2 regions of the Pectobacterium cacticida genome follow, and region 1 is predicted to be linked to the other one. Evidence: predicted binding sites of a transcription regulator. Region 1 holds the regulator's gene; the other holds the start of a gene.
What was found. Region 1 encodes LexA, which represses DNA repair genes until DNA is damaged. Its sites were predicted from a motif close to TNCTGTATGTACATACAGNA; they were not measured.
Positions count from the first base shown of each region.

Region 1 (7,175 bases):
CCAGTTTATCGATTAAGGGAAAAAGCCGCTGGGTAGGAATCAGCGCTTCCGTCACAATCGTCAGGTGCGTTTCCCAACCGCGCGCCAGTGCTTCCGCATCCGCGGTCAGTTTATCTGCCGCCTCCAGCAATATACGACCGCGCTCCAGCAGCATACGCCCGACGTTAGTGAATTTGGTGCGATGCCCGGAACGATCGAACAACACCACATCTAACTCTTCTTCCAGTTTTTGCATGGTATAGCTCAGCGCGGAGGGCACCCTGCCCAGTTCGTCAGCGGCCGCCGCAAAACTGCCGCGGCGATCGATCGCATCCATCACCCTCAAGGCTTCCAGCGTCAGTGCTCGTTCTCTCGCCATCGTTTTCTCATTCAGGAATTTTGAATATACCCACCAGATTAACTAGCTAACAATCCAACGTCCACACAATTACTATCGGTTTAATAAATAATTATCCGAGGATTACGGTTATGATCACACGAAGAGCGGTAGGACAATGCGGTCAGGCCGACTATGGCTGGTTGCAGGCGCGCTATACCTTCTCTTTCGGTCACTATTTTGATCCACAGTTGCTGGGCTATGCTTCTCTACGCGTGCTTAATCAGGAAGTGCTAGCGCCGGGGGCATCGTTCCAGCCACGGAGCTACCCACGGGTAGATATCCTGAATATTATTCTGCAGGGTGAGGCCGAATATCGCGACAGCAACGGCGCACATGTTCACGCTAAAGCTGGAGAGGTATTGTTGCTCGCCACTCAGCCAAACGTCAGTTATAGCGAACACAACCCCAGCGCCAGTGCTCCGTTGACTCGCCTGCAATTATGGCTGAACGCTTGCCAGACGCGGGAAAACAGCCCGCTACAGCGTATGGCATTAAATTCATCAAGTCACACGCTGCTTGCTTCGCCCGAAGGTGAAGATCAGAGCCTGCAACTGCGACAGCAAGTTTGGGTCCATCATGTCGATCTCCAGCAAGATGCGCAAAGCGCAATCACCCTACAGGGCAACCAGGCCTACCTGCAGCTGATCCGTGGTTCAATGATAGTAAAGGGCGACCATAACAGCGAGGTCTTACACTGTGGAGACGGCGCATTTATTAAACAAGAACCGTCACTGACGCTACGGGCTGGATCGCCGGTACGAGCCTTGCTTATCGATCTGGTGGTATAACGCTATTATCGCAGGATAATGCCGCCAGTTCGGCGTTTTTACGCAATCGTGATAAGATATCCGCCTTAATTCTCAATGCGTCAGGGTGATATGGCAATGAATTCAACCCAACAGGACAAACTGCTTGCCCAGGCTGAACAAATTTGTCAGCAACGCGCTGTGCGTCTCACGCCCCAGCGGTTAGAAGTTTTACGCCTTATGGCCCAACAACCCGGCGCGATCAGCGCATATGATCTGCTCGATCTGCTGCGGGTTTCCGAGCCTCAGGCCAAACCGCCGACGGTCTATCGTGCGCTGGATTTTCTGCTGGAGCAGGGCTTCATTCATCGAGTCGAATCCAACAACAGTTACGTACTGTGTCACCATATCGAAGACCAAAGCCATACCTCCGCCCTCTTCATCTGCGATCGCTGTGGGCAGGTGACAGAACGTCAAACCGAAGGGGTGGAGGAAACGCTACGCAATTTGGCGCAACAGTCAGGATTTACGCTGCGTCACAGCGTTGTGGAAGCACACGGGCTATGCAGCGACTGCCAGGAAATAGCATCATGCAAACAGCCGGATCATTGCGATCATGACCATAGCGTGCCGATAAAAAAACGTTAATGCCTAAAGACGCAACTTCCAGCCACTAGCCGTGCGTAGCCACAAACTGTTAGCTCCAGTCGCTGTTACGAATGATGCCAACCGCTAAGCCTTCTACCGAAAAATTTTGCTGGCGCAGATCGACAACAATGGGGGCAAACTCTTCATTCTCAGCGAGCAAATACACCGTATTACCTTGTTTCTTCAGGCGTTTTACCGTCACTTCATCTTCGATACGTGCGACAACGATTTGCCCGTTGCGAACATCTTCGGTTTTGTGCACAGCGAGTAAATCGCCATCCATAATGCCAATATTTTTCATCGACATGCCGCTTACTCGCAGCAAAAAATCAGCGCTGGGTTTGAACATTGCAGGATCGACCTGATAATGACATTCGATATGTTCCTGCGCGAGCAGCGGCTCACCTGCGGCGACGCGCCCCACCAAGGGGATCCCCGTCTCTTCTTCCATCAGAAGGCGAATGCCACGCGAAGCGCCTGAGACAATTTCAATTACGCCTTTACGCGCCAATGCCTTTAGGTGCTCTTCCGCCGCATTGGGTGAGCGGAACCCCAATTGTTGAGCAATTTCCGCACGCGTTGGCGGCATTCCAGTCTGCGCAATATGATCGCGGATTAAGTCATACACCTGCTGCTGCCTTGCCGTTAATACTTTCATCCCGCCCCCTGGTTGTTTATACAGTCTTTCCGTGAGTATATACAGGTAAGTCAACATTGGGAATGCCGATGTAGGCAAAGCCCTGACTTTTATTTGCTTATGCGTAACGTCAGGCAAAACACTGCCAGAGAATGCCTCCCCAGACAACAGCAGCAAACAGGAAAGCGATGAAAACGGCCGCGGAGCCCATATCTTTAGCTCGACCCGATAATTCATGGTGTTCGCAGCCAATGCGATCGACAACCGCTTCAATGGCACTATTGGCTAACTCGAAGAGCATAATCAAGACGACAGATCCAATCAGTAATAGTTTTTCGACTAGCGTAACGGGCAATAAACACGCAACGATGATGCCGACACTCGTCAGTAGAGTTTCCTGACGAAATGCCGCTTCGTGCCGCCACGCCTGTTTCAGCCCATTAAGGGAATAACCAGTCGCCTTAATAATCCGGGTTACTCCCGTCGCTTTATTCATTTATCCTCCACTTTTTATATAAAATAGTTCGCATTTTAACGCGCTGGTGTTGTCTCATCACCACAGATCTCCGGCGCAGTTTCTGGTATCCTTGCCGCGCATCGCTAACAAGAGGCTCCAAGTTGTTATGTCAGGCTGGCGTAAAATTTACTACAAGCTATTGAGTTTCCCGCTGAAACTGCTGGTGAAAAGCAAAGTAATTCCTGCAGATCCCGTGGCTGAGTTGGGGTTAGATCCTTCACGTCCCATACTCTATGTTCTGCCCTACAACTCTCAGGCGGATCTGTTGACGCTACAGGCGAAATGTCTGGCATTGGGGTTACCCGACCCTTTGCAATCATTCGACTTTAACGGCATCGAACTCCCTAGTTACGTTTTTATCAATGACGGCCCACGCGTCTTTCACTATTACGTTCCCAAACAGGAATCCGTCAAGCTGTTCCACGACTATCTGGATTTGCATCGTGCCAATCCAGATCTGGATGTACAGATGGTTCCCGTTTCCGTCATGTTTGGGCGTTCTCCAGGACGCGAAGGCCACGCTCAATCAACACCTCATTTACGGTTACTTAATGGCATTGAGAAATTTTTCGCCGTCCTGTGGCTAGGTCGTGACAGTTTTGTCCGCTTCTCCAGCCCGGTGTCTCTGCGCTATATGGCGACCGAGCATGGCACCGATAAGACGATAGCCCACAAACTGGCGCGTGTCGCACGTATGCACTTCTCTCGCCAACGTTTGGCGGCTGTTGGCCCGCGCTTGCCGGTGCGTCAGGAGCTGTTTAACAAACTGTTGGGCTCCAAAGCGATCAAGAAAGCCATCGAGGACGAAGCACGCAGTAAGAAGATCTCTCATGAAAAAGCGCAACAGAATGCCATTGAATTACTGGAAGAGATCGCCGCCAACTTTTCCTACGAGGCGGTGCGTCTGTCGGATCGCGTATTAAGTTGGACATGGAACCGCCTTTATCAGGGGATCAATGTTCATAACGCTGAGCGTGTTCGCCAACTGGCAGAGGATGGTCACGGCATCGTTTATGTGCCTTGTCACCGTAGTCATATGGACTACCTGCTCCTGTCTTATGTCTTGTATCACCAGGGGCTGGTGCCGCCGCACATCGCCGCGGGAATCAATCTTAACTTCTGGCCAGCGGGGCCGATATTCCGCCGTCTTGGTGCGTTTTTCATTCGGCGAACCTTTAAAGGCAACAAACTGTATTCAACCATTTTTCGCGAATATCTGGGGGAGTTATTTGCCCGCGGCTATTCCGTTGAATATTTCATGGAGGGCGGGCGCTCGCGTACGGGGCGCCTGCTGGAGCCCAAGACCGGAACCTTGGCGATGACCATTCAGGCGATGCTTAGAGGCGGTACGCGGCCTATCACGCTGGTACCGATTTATGTCGGCTACGAGCATGTGATGGAGGTCGGTACTTATGCGAAAGAGCTCCGCGGCGCGGTGAAGGAAAAAGAAGGCTTTATGCAAATGGTACGCGGTTTGCGCAAACTGCGTAACCTCGGCCTGGGATACGTGAATTTCGGCGAACCGTTGCCGTTGATGAGCTATCTAAACCAACATGTGCCGCAGTGGCGTGAGGCTATTGACCCGATCGAAACGCCACGGCCAAATTGGTTGACACCGACGGTGCAGAATATTGCGATGGATGTCATGGCACGCATTAATAATTCTGCAGCGGCAAACGCGATGAACCTGTGTTCTACCGCGTTATTGGCATCGCGCCAGCGTTCATTGACGCGCGAACAAATGCGCGAACAACTAGAGTGCTACCTGCAACTCTTACGTCAAGTTCCTTATCATGAAGATATTACCGTCCCCCAAAAAACAGCGGATGAATTATTGGAACACGCGCTAAGTCTGGGCAAATTCGAAGTTGAGAAGGATAGCGTTGGCGATATTATCATTCTACCGCGTGAGCAGGCGGTTCTAATGACATACTATCGCAATAACATTCAGCACCTATTGGTCTTGCCGTCGTTACTTGCCAGTATCGTCATGCACCATCGCCGGATTACGCCTGCCGAAGCGGTTCGACAAATTACGTTGATCTATCCGCTCCTGCAATCTGAATTGTTCCTACATTATTCTCGGGAACGCTTACCGGATGTACTGGAAATGTTGGCTAACGAACTGGTGAGACAGCAGTTGCTGTGCCGTCTTGACGGCGAACTTACGATTAATCCATCGCGTATTCGTACCTTGCAACTCCTCTCGGCAGGCGTGCGAGAGACGTTACAACGCTATGCGATTACCTTGTCTCTGTTATGCGCAAATCCAGACATTAGCCGTGGCGCGCTGGAGAAGGAAAGCCGCAACATGGCGCAGCGCCTGTCCGTACTGCACGGCATCAACGCGCCCGAATTTTTCGATAAGGCGGTGTTCTCAACATTGGTCGCCACTTTACGCACAGAAGGGTATATCACTGATAGCGTGGAAACGGTGCAAAATGATATCGTCGCGCTCTACACTATCCTCAGCGATCTCATCACCCCGGAAGTGAGGCTGACGATCGAAAGCGCCAGTATCGCCTCTGAAATAGACGTCGAGAATTAGACAGTAGGCGGCGCTATGGAAAGTAGCCCGTGAGAAACCGTGAAATAGCGAATGACACATCGCTATCAAGATGGGCATTTCGCAGAATAAACTCACGGGTTACATGACAAAAAACAGCGATTGCTCGCTGTTTTTTATCCCTGCCGAGACGCCTTACAGCCCCAACAGCACACCAATAAATATGACCATCCCGGCATATTTATTATTATGGAACGCCTTAAAACAGGCGTCGCGCTCGCGCCCGGCCGTGAGTCTTTGCTGATAAACAAACATGCCAGCCGCGGCCAATAAAGCAATGTAGTACGTCTTGCCTAATCCAACAACGTTTCCTAAAATCAACAGTATTATCAACATGGCTAACTGCAATCCACCAATGATGATATTGTCAAAACGACCAAACAATATCGCCGTAGACTTTACGCCAATCTTGAGATCGTCATCACGATCCACCATCGCATATTGCGTATCGTAAGCGACCGTCCAACAGATATATGCTAAAAACAACATCCAGCAAGTTGCCGGAAGGCTTTCGCTGACGGCGGCATACGCCATAGGAATTGACCAACCAAACGCGGCACCCAGTACAAACTGGGGAAGATGGCTGATCCGTTTCATAAACGGATAGACCCAAGCCAGGATTAACCCCGCCACGGACAGCAAGATCGTCATCTTGTTCAGCGTTAGCACCAAACCAAATGCCAGCAAGACCAGCGCGACAAACAATACTTTAGCCGCTTGCTCACTCACTTCACCACTGGGTAGCGGACGAGAGGCCGTGCGTTTTACATGGCCGTCAAAATGACGATCGGCATAATCATTAATGACACACCCTGCCGCACGCATTAAGAAAACGCCAGCGACAAAAACAAATAGTGTCCATGGCGCCGGCGCGCCCCTCCCTGCCAGCCATAACGCCCATAGCGTTGGCCATAATAGCAACAGAGAACCTACCGGTTTATCAATTCGCATTAAGCGGCAATAGGCCAGCCATTTCCCTGTTGTCACACTTGTTTCCAAGGATTCATCTCCTCAAATTGCCTGCTAATCTTCATTACTGGTTGATGTATACCGGCGATTCCGGTAAGAAAAGCTCAGTCAACAGTAATGGATAACCGGAAAGACACAGTCGGGAACGTCGCGCCCACACGCCTTCACCGCATCCGATGTGAATATAGTCACGCGTTAGCGATTCCTGTGCAAATAGATAACGACCCAGTGGCTCAGCGCCAATTTTCATGAGTGCCGAATCCGTCGCGTTAAGCGTTCGTTGCGGAACAATACTGCGGCCAAATAGCCAAGGGCGGCCGTCGCCATACAGCACGACTTCGCGTAGCCAATAACGCTCATCAGGGGGGAGTTGCTCGCCCTCTTCCCCCAGCGCTTGCGGCGTGATGAACCCTTCATGGCAAAGTACTACCTTCAATTGGGTACAATAATGTTTAAGCCGCTGCGTCATGGATTGCGTTTCCATCATCCAGTCGCCAATATGCACGGGCATAACCGAAGAACGTTCAGTACGCCAGGTAATGGTGCGCAATAACTTAGCCGCATCGCCAGACATAGCCCCTGCTCCGAACTGGATTGCCCCATCATCACGATGAAGCATTCGTAAATAAAGTAAGCGCTCCTATTGTAGCGCAGAATCCTGCCCTGAAAACATGTACACGCCAATTCATCCCCGATGTAACCCTATTTCAATA
Region 1 covers NZ_CP133656.1:3,543,029-3,550,203, forward strand. Annotated here, with positions in the region: gene RFN81_RS16135 (LysR family transcriptional regulator) at 1-358, opposite strand, end outside; gene RFN81_RS16140 (pirin family protein) at 469-1,167, shown strand; gene zur (zinc uptake transcriptional repressor Zur) at 1,264-1,773, shown strand; gene lexA (transcriptional repressor LexA) at 1,823-2,431, opposite strand; gene RFN81_RS16155 (diacylglycerol kinase) at 2,541-2,906, opposite strand; gene plsB (glycerol-3-phosphate 1-O-acyltransferase PlsB) at 3,034-5,475, shown strand; gene ubiA (4-hydroxybenzoate octaprenyltransferase) at 5,629-6,492, opposite strand; gene ubiC (chorismate lyase) at 6,527-7,036, opposite strand.

Region 2 (7,175 bases), 1.4 Mb from region 1:
CCGCAGACAACCCTAATGGCATGGCACTGCTGGTTACCCCCGGCGGTTCCTATCAGCGCGTAGTGTTGGATAAAGAAGGGAGTGACCTGGCGCCATTTTTTAACCAGCGAGGATACACGCTTTTTGTGATGACCTACCGTATGCCTGGTGATGGTCATCAGGAAGGTGCCGATGCCCCTCTCGCCGATGCGCAACGCGCCATAAGGACACTGAGAGCCAATGCCACAAAATGGCATATTGACCCTCAACGCATTGGCATTATGGGGTTCTCTGCCGGGGGACATGTTGCCGCCAGCCTTGGTACCCGATTCGCGCAGCCCATTTATCCTGCCATAGATGCTATTGATCGCGTCAGCGCTCGCCCCGATTTCATGGTGTTGATGTACCCTGTCATCTCAATGCAGGCCGATATTGCGCACCTGGGATCGCGTAAACAGTTAATCGGCGAACAGCCGACAGACTCGCAGGTGATGCGTTATTCACCTGAGAAGCAAGTGACCGCGCAAACGCCGCCCACATTTTTGGTACATGCGGTCGATGATCCATCAGTGCCGGTAGATAATAGCCTGGTGATGTTTAACGCACTGCGGGGAAAGAAGATCCCAGTCGAAATGCATCTCTTTGAAAAGGGGCGTCATGGTTTCGGTCTGCGTGGCACCGAGGGCCTTCCAGCGTCAACCTGGCCCCAGCTTCTCGATAATTGGCTACGCACATTACCCGCAACCAGCCAACCGGCGAAAATTACGCCATAAAGCGTTAATTTGGCCGCAATTGAAATAACTCGTTACGGCGTCACGGCTTCCGCAGGCAGCGATAATCTCTTATACTGTATAAAATAACAGTTTAAATTTGAGATGCTTCATGACTGCGGAAGGACATCTGCTGTTTTCTGTTGCCTGCGTAATTCTGGCTAAAAAAGTTGAACTTTCGCCTGCGCTGGCTACCGGAGACTGGTGGCATATTATTCCCGGTGCCCTTCTTACCGCACTGCTGCCGGACATCGATCACCCCAAATCTGTCCTCGGACAACGTCTGAAGTGGCTTTCCGTGCCGGTTGCGCGCCTATTTGGCCATCGTGGTTTTACACATAGCCTACTGGCCATCGCCACGGGTATTTTCTTTATCCAAACGCGTCTACCGCCGGAGTGGCCGATCCCAACCGATGCCTATCATGCCATGATCGTTGGTTATTTAAGCCATATTCTCGCTGACATGTTAACCCCCGCGGGCGTTCCTCTTCTCTGGCCTTGTCGCTGGCGTTTCCGTCTACCGCTAGTAAATAGCCAGAAAGGCAATCAATGGGAACGCATTTTATGTCTCGCCTGCATCGGTTTTTCGCTATATCAGCCGCAAAAGAATTTGGATTGCTGTACTTATGGCCAGCTGTCCTACTTCTGGCAATCGGCGCAAAGCTACCTCGCCCATTACCTGAAATAACCGGGTTATTTACCGTCAACGTTGTCTCGGTAACATCCTGATAAAAGACCTGCTATCCTGTGCGTGGTAGTTATTTATTATCGCAAAAAAACTCGACTGCTGCTGATCCAGATAAATATACGGCATTGGCAGCAAAGCGATGTGGCTTATTGATAGGGAGAAAAGCCGGATGAATTTTCCGCTGCTCATAAATATTGTGTTATTTGTCGTATTATTACTCGGACTCGGTTATGCCAGCCGCAACCCCACCTGGAGCCTGGCCAAAAAGGTATTGTTGGGCTTAGTCGTCGGTGTCATCTTTGGTTCAGCATTGCATTTGATTTATGGCGATAACAACCCCGTGATTAGTCAGTCTATATCCTGGGTCAATATTGTAGGAAATGGCTATGTGCAGCTATTACAAATGATCGTCATGCCGCTAGTCTTTATTTCCATCCTCAGCTCTGTTGCCAAACTGCACAACGCCTCGTCATTGGGAAAAATCAGCGTATTGACGCTTTCTACCTTGTTGTTCACTACGCTGATCGCTGCATTAGTCGGCGTTTTTGTGACGAATTTATTCGGCCTGACGGCAACCGGACTGGTGCAAGGCGCCCAGGAGACCGCGCGATTGACGGCAATTGAAAGCCATTACGCGAATAAGGTTGCCGATCTCAATGTGCCACAGCTTATTCTCTCATTTATCCCTAAAAACCCGTTTGCTGAATTAACGGGGGCGAATCCAACCTCTATCATTAGCATTGTTATCTTTGCTGCATTCCTTGGGGTAGCGGCGCTTCAGTTACTAAAGGATGATAGCGTTAAAGGTGAACGTGTCTTAACCGCTATTGATACGTTGCAATCCTGGGTGATGAAACTCGTTCGGCTGGTAATAAAACTAACCCCTTACGGCGTCATGGCGCTCATGACCAAAATGGTTGCCAGTTCTAACCTGCAGGACATTCTCAAGCTGGGTAGTTTTGTTGTCGCCTCCTATCTGGGGCTGGCGATAATGTTCGGCGTCCATGCGCTAATCCTCTCTTTCACCGGCATTAATCCGGCACGTTTCTATCGTAAAGTCTGGCCGGTGCTGACGTTCGCCTTTACCAGTCGTTCCAGCGCGGCAACAATCCCGCTGAGCATTGAAGCGCAAACACGGCGCATTGGTATTCCACAGTCCATCGCTAGTTTTGCCGCTTCTTTCGGGACAACTATAGGACAGAACGGCTGTGCCGGACTATATCCAGCAATGCTGGCGGTAATGGTCGCACCAACGGTCGGAATCAACCCATTCGATCCGGTCTGGGTTGCGACGCTGGTCGGGATCGTGACCATTAGTTCTGCCGGCGTGGCTGGCGTAGGCGGCGGAGCCACCTTTGCCGCATTAATTGTCTTACCCGCAATGGGTCTTCCGGTGACACTCGTCGCGCTATTGATTTCAATTGAACCGCTGATTGATATGGGGCGCACCGCGCTTAACGTCAGCGGGTCGATGACGGCGGGTACGGTTACCAGCCAATTAATGAAGCAGACGGATAAAACCGTTTTCAATGCGCAGGACGACGCGGAGTTAACTCACCGCTAGTCCTTGTATTCGGCTAGAAGAAAACGCCGACGGTTCGGACAGTCGGCGTTAATATAATAATAATGACTTGTCATCAACAGCTTAACGCTGTGGATTGGTATCGTAAGCCTGACAGCTCTGGAAACCTTTATTCAGAACATGTCCGGTCTCGTCATAACTAACGAAATAGTTCTGCGCCGTGCCATCGCGATTTTTCAGCACATAATCGCTACAGGTTCCCTTAGCATTCACCATGCGTTTTTCGATTCCGCTGCCCGCCAGTTGGTGAACCTGCTGCTTCGTCATACCCACTTTTACGTCTTTCACTACGGGTTCATTGACATAGCTTTCGACCTTATTATAAGTAGAGCATCCCGCTAACATCACCGCACCTGCTGCCGCAATAGCGAGTAATAATCTGTTATTTTTCATTCCATCACCTCATAATTAATGTGCCGCTTTAAGGCTAGTCGGCAACAACCTCTTTTTCAAATTATTGCACCGATATGTAACATATTGACCGATAGTCGAAACCGATTATCTATAGGGAAAACGACTACCTGGCAGCTTATGCTTTTTCTTCATGCCAATTCGTTTTACACTCTGGCAATCGCTCTATTTTTTGTTTCAGTATCAATAGGTTCAGGAGGGGATGGCATGTCATTACAACAGGACATTATCACTACGTTGGGCGTTAAAAGCAGTATCGATCCGCTTCAGGAGATCCGCGTTAGCGTTGATTTTTTAAAGAATTATCTGAATGCTCACCCGTTTATTAAGACACTCGTTCTGGGCATCAGCGGCGGCCAGGATTCCACGCTCACGGGAAAACTGTGTCAGATGGCGATCGCGGAATTACGCGATGAAACAGGGGATACGCGCTATCAGTTTATCGCGGTTCGGCTACCTTATGGCATTCAGGCTGATGAAGCTGACTGCCAGGATGCCATTACCTTTATTCAACCGGATCGTGTTTTAACCGTTAACATCAAACCCGCAGTTGATGCCAGTGAAGCAACCTTGCGCGCCATCGGGATAGCACTTTCCGATTTTGTCAAAGGAAATGAAAAAGCAAGGGAAAGAATGAAAGCGCAATACAGCATCGCCAGCATGAATGCAGGCCTAGTCGTTGGCACCGATCATGCCGCCGAGGCGGTAACCGGCTTTTTCACCAAATACGGCGATGGCGGCACCGACATCAACCCAATTTTCCGACTGAATAAACGCCAGGGCAAAGCGCTACTGCGTGAACTGGGCTGCCCTCCTCACCTTTATACCAAAGCGCCTACCGCCGACCTGGAAGAGGATCGCCCTTCTCTGCCCGACGAAATCGCGCTGGGTGTTACCTATGAGAAGATCGACGATTATCTGGAAGGCAAAAAGATTGATGCGAAGGAAGCCGAGATTATTGAAAACTGGTATCGCAAAACGGAGCACAAACGCCGTCCTCCCGTTACCGTTTTTGATGACTTCTGGCGATAACCGATCGTAATAAACACATCAACGGGCGCAGAAAATGGCGTCCGATTTATTATTAATAACCTGGCTTGTTGCCAAGGAAAAACATGACACCGCGGCGTGCCACACTCTCTGGCTTACTGGCAATTGTTCTCTGGAGCACCTCCATCGGGCTTATCCGCAGCCTGGCCGAATCGTTCGGGCCTATTGGCGGCGCGGCACTCATTTACTCCGTTAGCACGCTGTGTCTCCTGGTTTTTTATGGGCTGCCACGTGTAGATAGGCAGCCCAGCGTGTATTTGCTTGTCGGCGGTACGCTATTTGTCAGCTATGAAGTCTTTCTGTCACTTTCCATTGGATTAGCAAGCAGCCGAGCGCAGGCCATGGAATTAGGCATGATTAACTATCTGTGGCCCAGTTTAACCGTATTTCTTTCTCTGTTTTTTAATCGGCAAAAGAGTCGCCTTCTGCTCTGGCCCGGCCTCATGCTCTCTTTGGCAGGCATTGTATGGATAATGAAAGGGGAAAATGACTGGTCGCCGACGTTGCTATGGAACAATATTCTCGCTAACCCTTTGGCCTATAGCCTCGCATTTTCTGCGGCGCTGGCATGGGCGCTTTACTGCAATATCGCCCGGCGCCACGGCCAAGGTAAAAATGGCGTATCACTGTTCTTCTTTATCACCGCTCTCGTATTGTGGACGCATTACATTTTCAGTACCGAAGGGGCAATTTCATTTACCTTATCCAGCTCACTGCAACTGCTCTTCATGGGCGCATCTACGGCACTGGCCTATTCTGCCTGGAATTGGGGGATTCAGTACGGTAATCTGACGCTGTTGGCAACGGCCTCCTATTTTACCCCCGTACTTTCCGCTTTACTGACTGCACTCTGGCTCAGTATCACGCCCGCCATTTCATTCTGGCAAGGCGCCGTTCTGGTCACTGCAGGCTCCCTGCTCTGTTGGTATGCGAGTCGACCTGCTGCACGCTGATACGCCTCATTTTCTTTTTTGCGTAACGGCGCGCAGATAATAAAAACCTTCATTCCCGCACGGTCACATTTCTCTCGCCAACCTGTTATAGTCATCGCCACATTTCGTTACCTAAAATAGTGGCTCATGTTAAGACGTTTTTTTTCATACTATTCCCCTTATAAAGGGTTGTTCATGCTCGATTTTGGCTGCGCGATTATTGCCGGCCTGCTTGAATTAGGGTTCCCGATGGCGATAAAAGCGTTCATCGATAAACTGCTACCGGCCCAGGATTGGTCACTGATTCTATTAGCATCAGTGGCGCTACTGGCGGTGTATCTGCTGAATACGGCGTTGATGGCAGTCGTCAACTACTGGGGGCATGCATTGGGCGTCAGCATTGAAACCGACATGCGGCGGCAAGCCTTTGAACATCTGCAAAATTTGCCATTTCGCTATTATGATAATATGAAGACCGGGCATATTATTACCCACGTGACGAAGGATCTCGAAGAGGTCGGTGAAGTCGCGCATCACGGCCCAGAGGATCTTTTTATCGCCGTCATGACTTTTATAGGGGCATTTATCCTGATGGCGACAGTTCATCTGAATCTGGCGCTGCTGACGATGATTATCGTGCCTTTCATGACCTATCTCGTGAGTCGCTACGGCGCCAGAATGACCGAAACCTGGCGTCAGCTATTTGGTCAAGTAGGAAACTTCAACGCACGCATTGAAGAAGGCGTCGGCGGCATTCGTGTCGTCAAGGCATTTGCCAACGAAGATCATGAGAAGAAACTGTTTTCTAACGATAACGAAAACTACCGCCGGACCAAGTTGCAGGCTTATCGCATCATGACCGCCAGTATCACGCTCAGTTATCTCAGCACTCGGCTTATCCAACTCATTGTCATGCTGGCAGGTATTTGGTATGTCATTCAGGGCGAACTCAGCTATGGCGGTTTTATAGGCTTTTTACTCCTGATTGAAGTGTTCTTCCGTCCGGTTGCTAAAATCACCTCCGTGCTGGAAAGTTATCCCAAGGGAATCGCAGGTTTCAAACGTTTTACCCAACTGATCGATACGGTTCCCGAGATTACCGATGCGCCAGACGCGCGAGATGTCGGCCACTTGAAAGGCAATATTCGATTTAATCAGGTGAGCTTTGGCTATTCCTCGGATCGCCCTATCCTTCGCGCTATCGATCTATCAATACATGCTGGGGAAACCGTGGCGTTTGTCGGCCCGTCGGGGGCAGGCAAAACGACATTGTGCTCTCTGCTTCCCCGCTTCTACGAGTTGACCAGCGGAAGCATTACCATTGATGGCATAGATATTCGTCAGATGACACAGACGTCGTTACGTAGCCAGATCGGTATTGTACAGCAGGATGTATTCTTATTCGGCGGCACTATCCGGGAAAATATCGCCTATGGCAAATTGGATGCAAGCGATGAGGAAATCATGGCAGCCGCGCGACGCGCGCGGTTAGATGAAATGATTGGGAATCTACCGGATGGATTAGATACGGTAGTCGGCGAACGCGGTGTCAAGCTATCAGGCGGACAAAAACAGCGCTTATCTATCGCGCGGATTTTTCTTAAAAACCCCCCTATTCTGATCCTTGACGAGGCGACATCCGCGTTAGATACGGCGACAGAGCAGGCAATACAACAGTCGCTGAGCGAACTCTCAGCTGGGCGAACCACATTGGTCATTGCCCACCGTCTGGCAACGATACAAAATGCGGAGCGCATCGTGGT
Region 2 covers NZ_CP133656.1:2,180,190-2,187,364, forward strand. Annotated here, with positions in the region: gene paeX (pectin acetylesterase PaeX) at 1-752, shown strand, start outside; gene RFN81_RS10085 (metal-dependent hydrolase) at 862-1,437, shown strand; gene RFN81_RS10090 (L-cystine transporter) at 1,607-3,001, shown strand; gene osmE (osmotically-inducible lipoprotein OsmE) at 3,083-3,412, opposite strand; gene nadE (ammonia-dependent NAD(+) synthetase) at 3,638-4,462, shown strand; gene yddG (aromatic amino acid DMT transporter YddG) at 4,546-5,433, shown strand; gene RFN81_RS10110 (ABC transporter ATP-binding protein) at 5,560-7,175, shown strand, end outside.
Region 2: RFN81_RS10085 (metal-dependent hydrolase) is a predicted target of LexA. The motif match lies at 825-844, and genes of this name have one in related genera.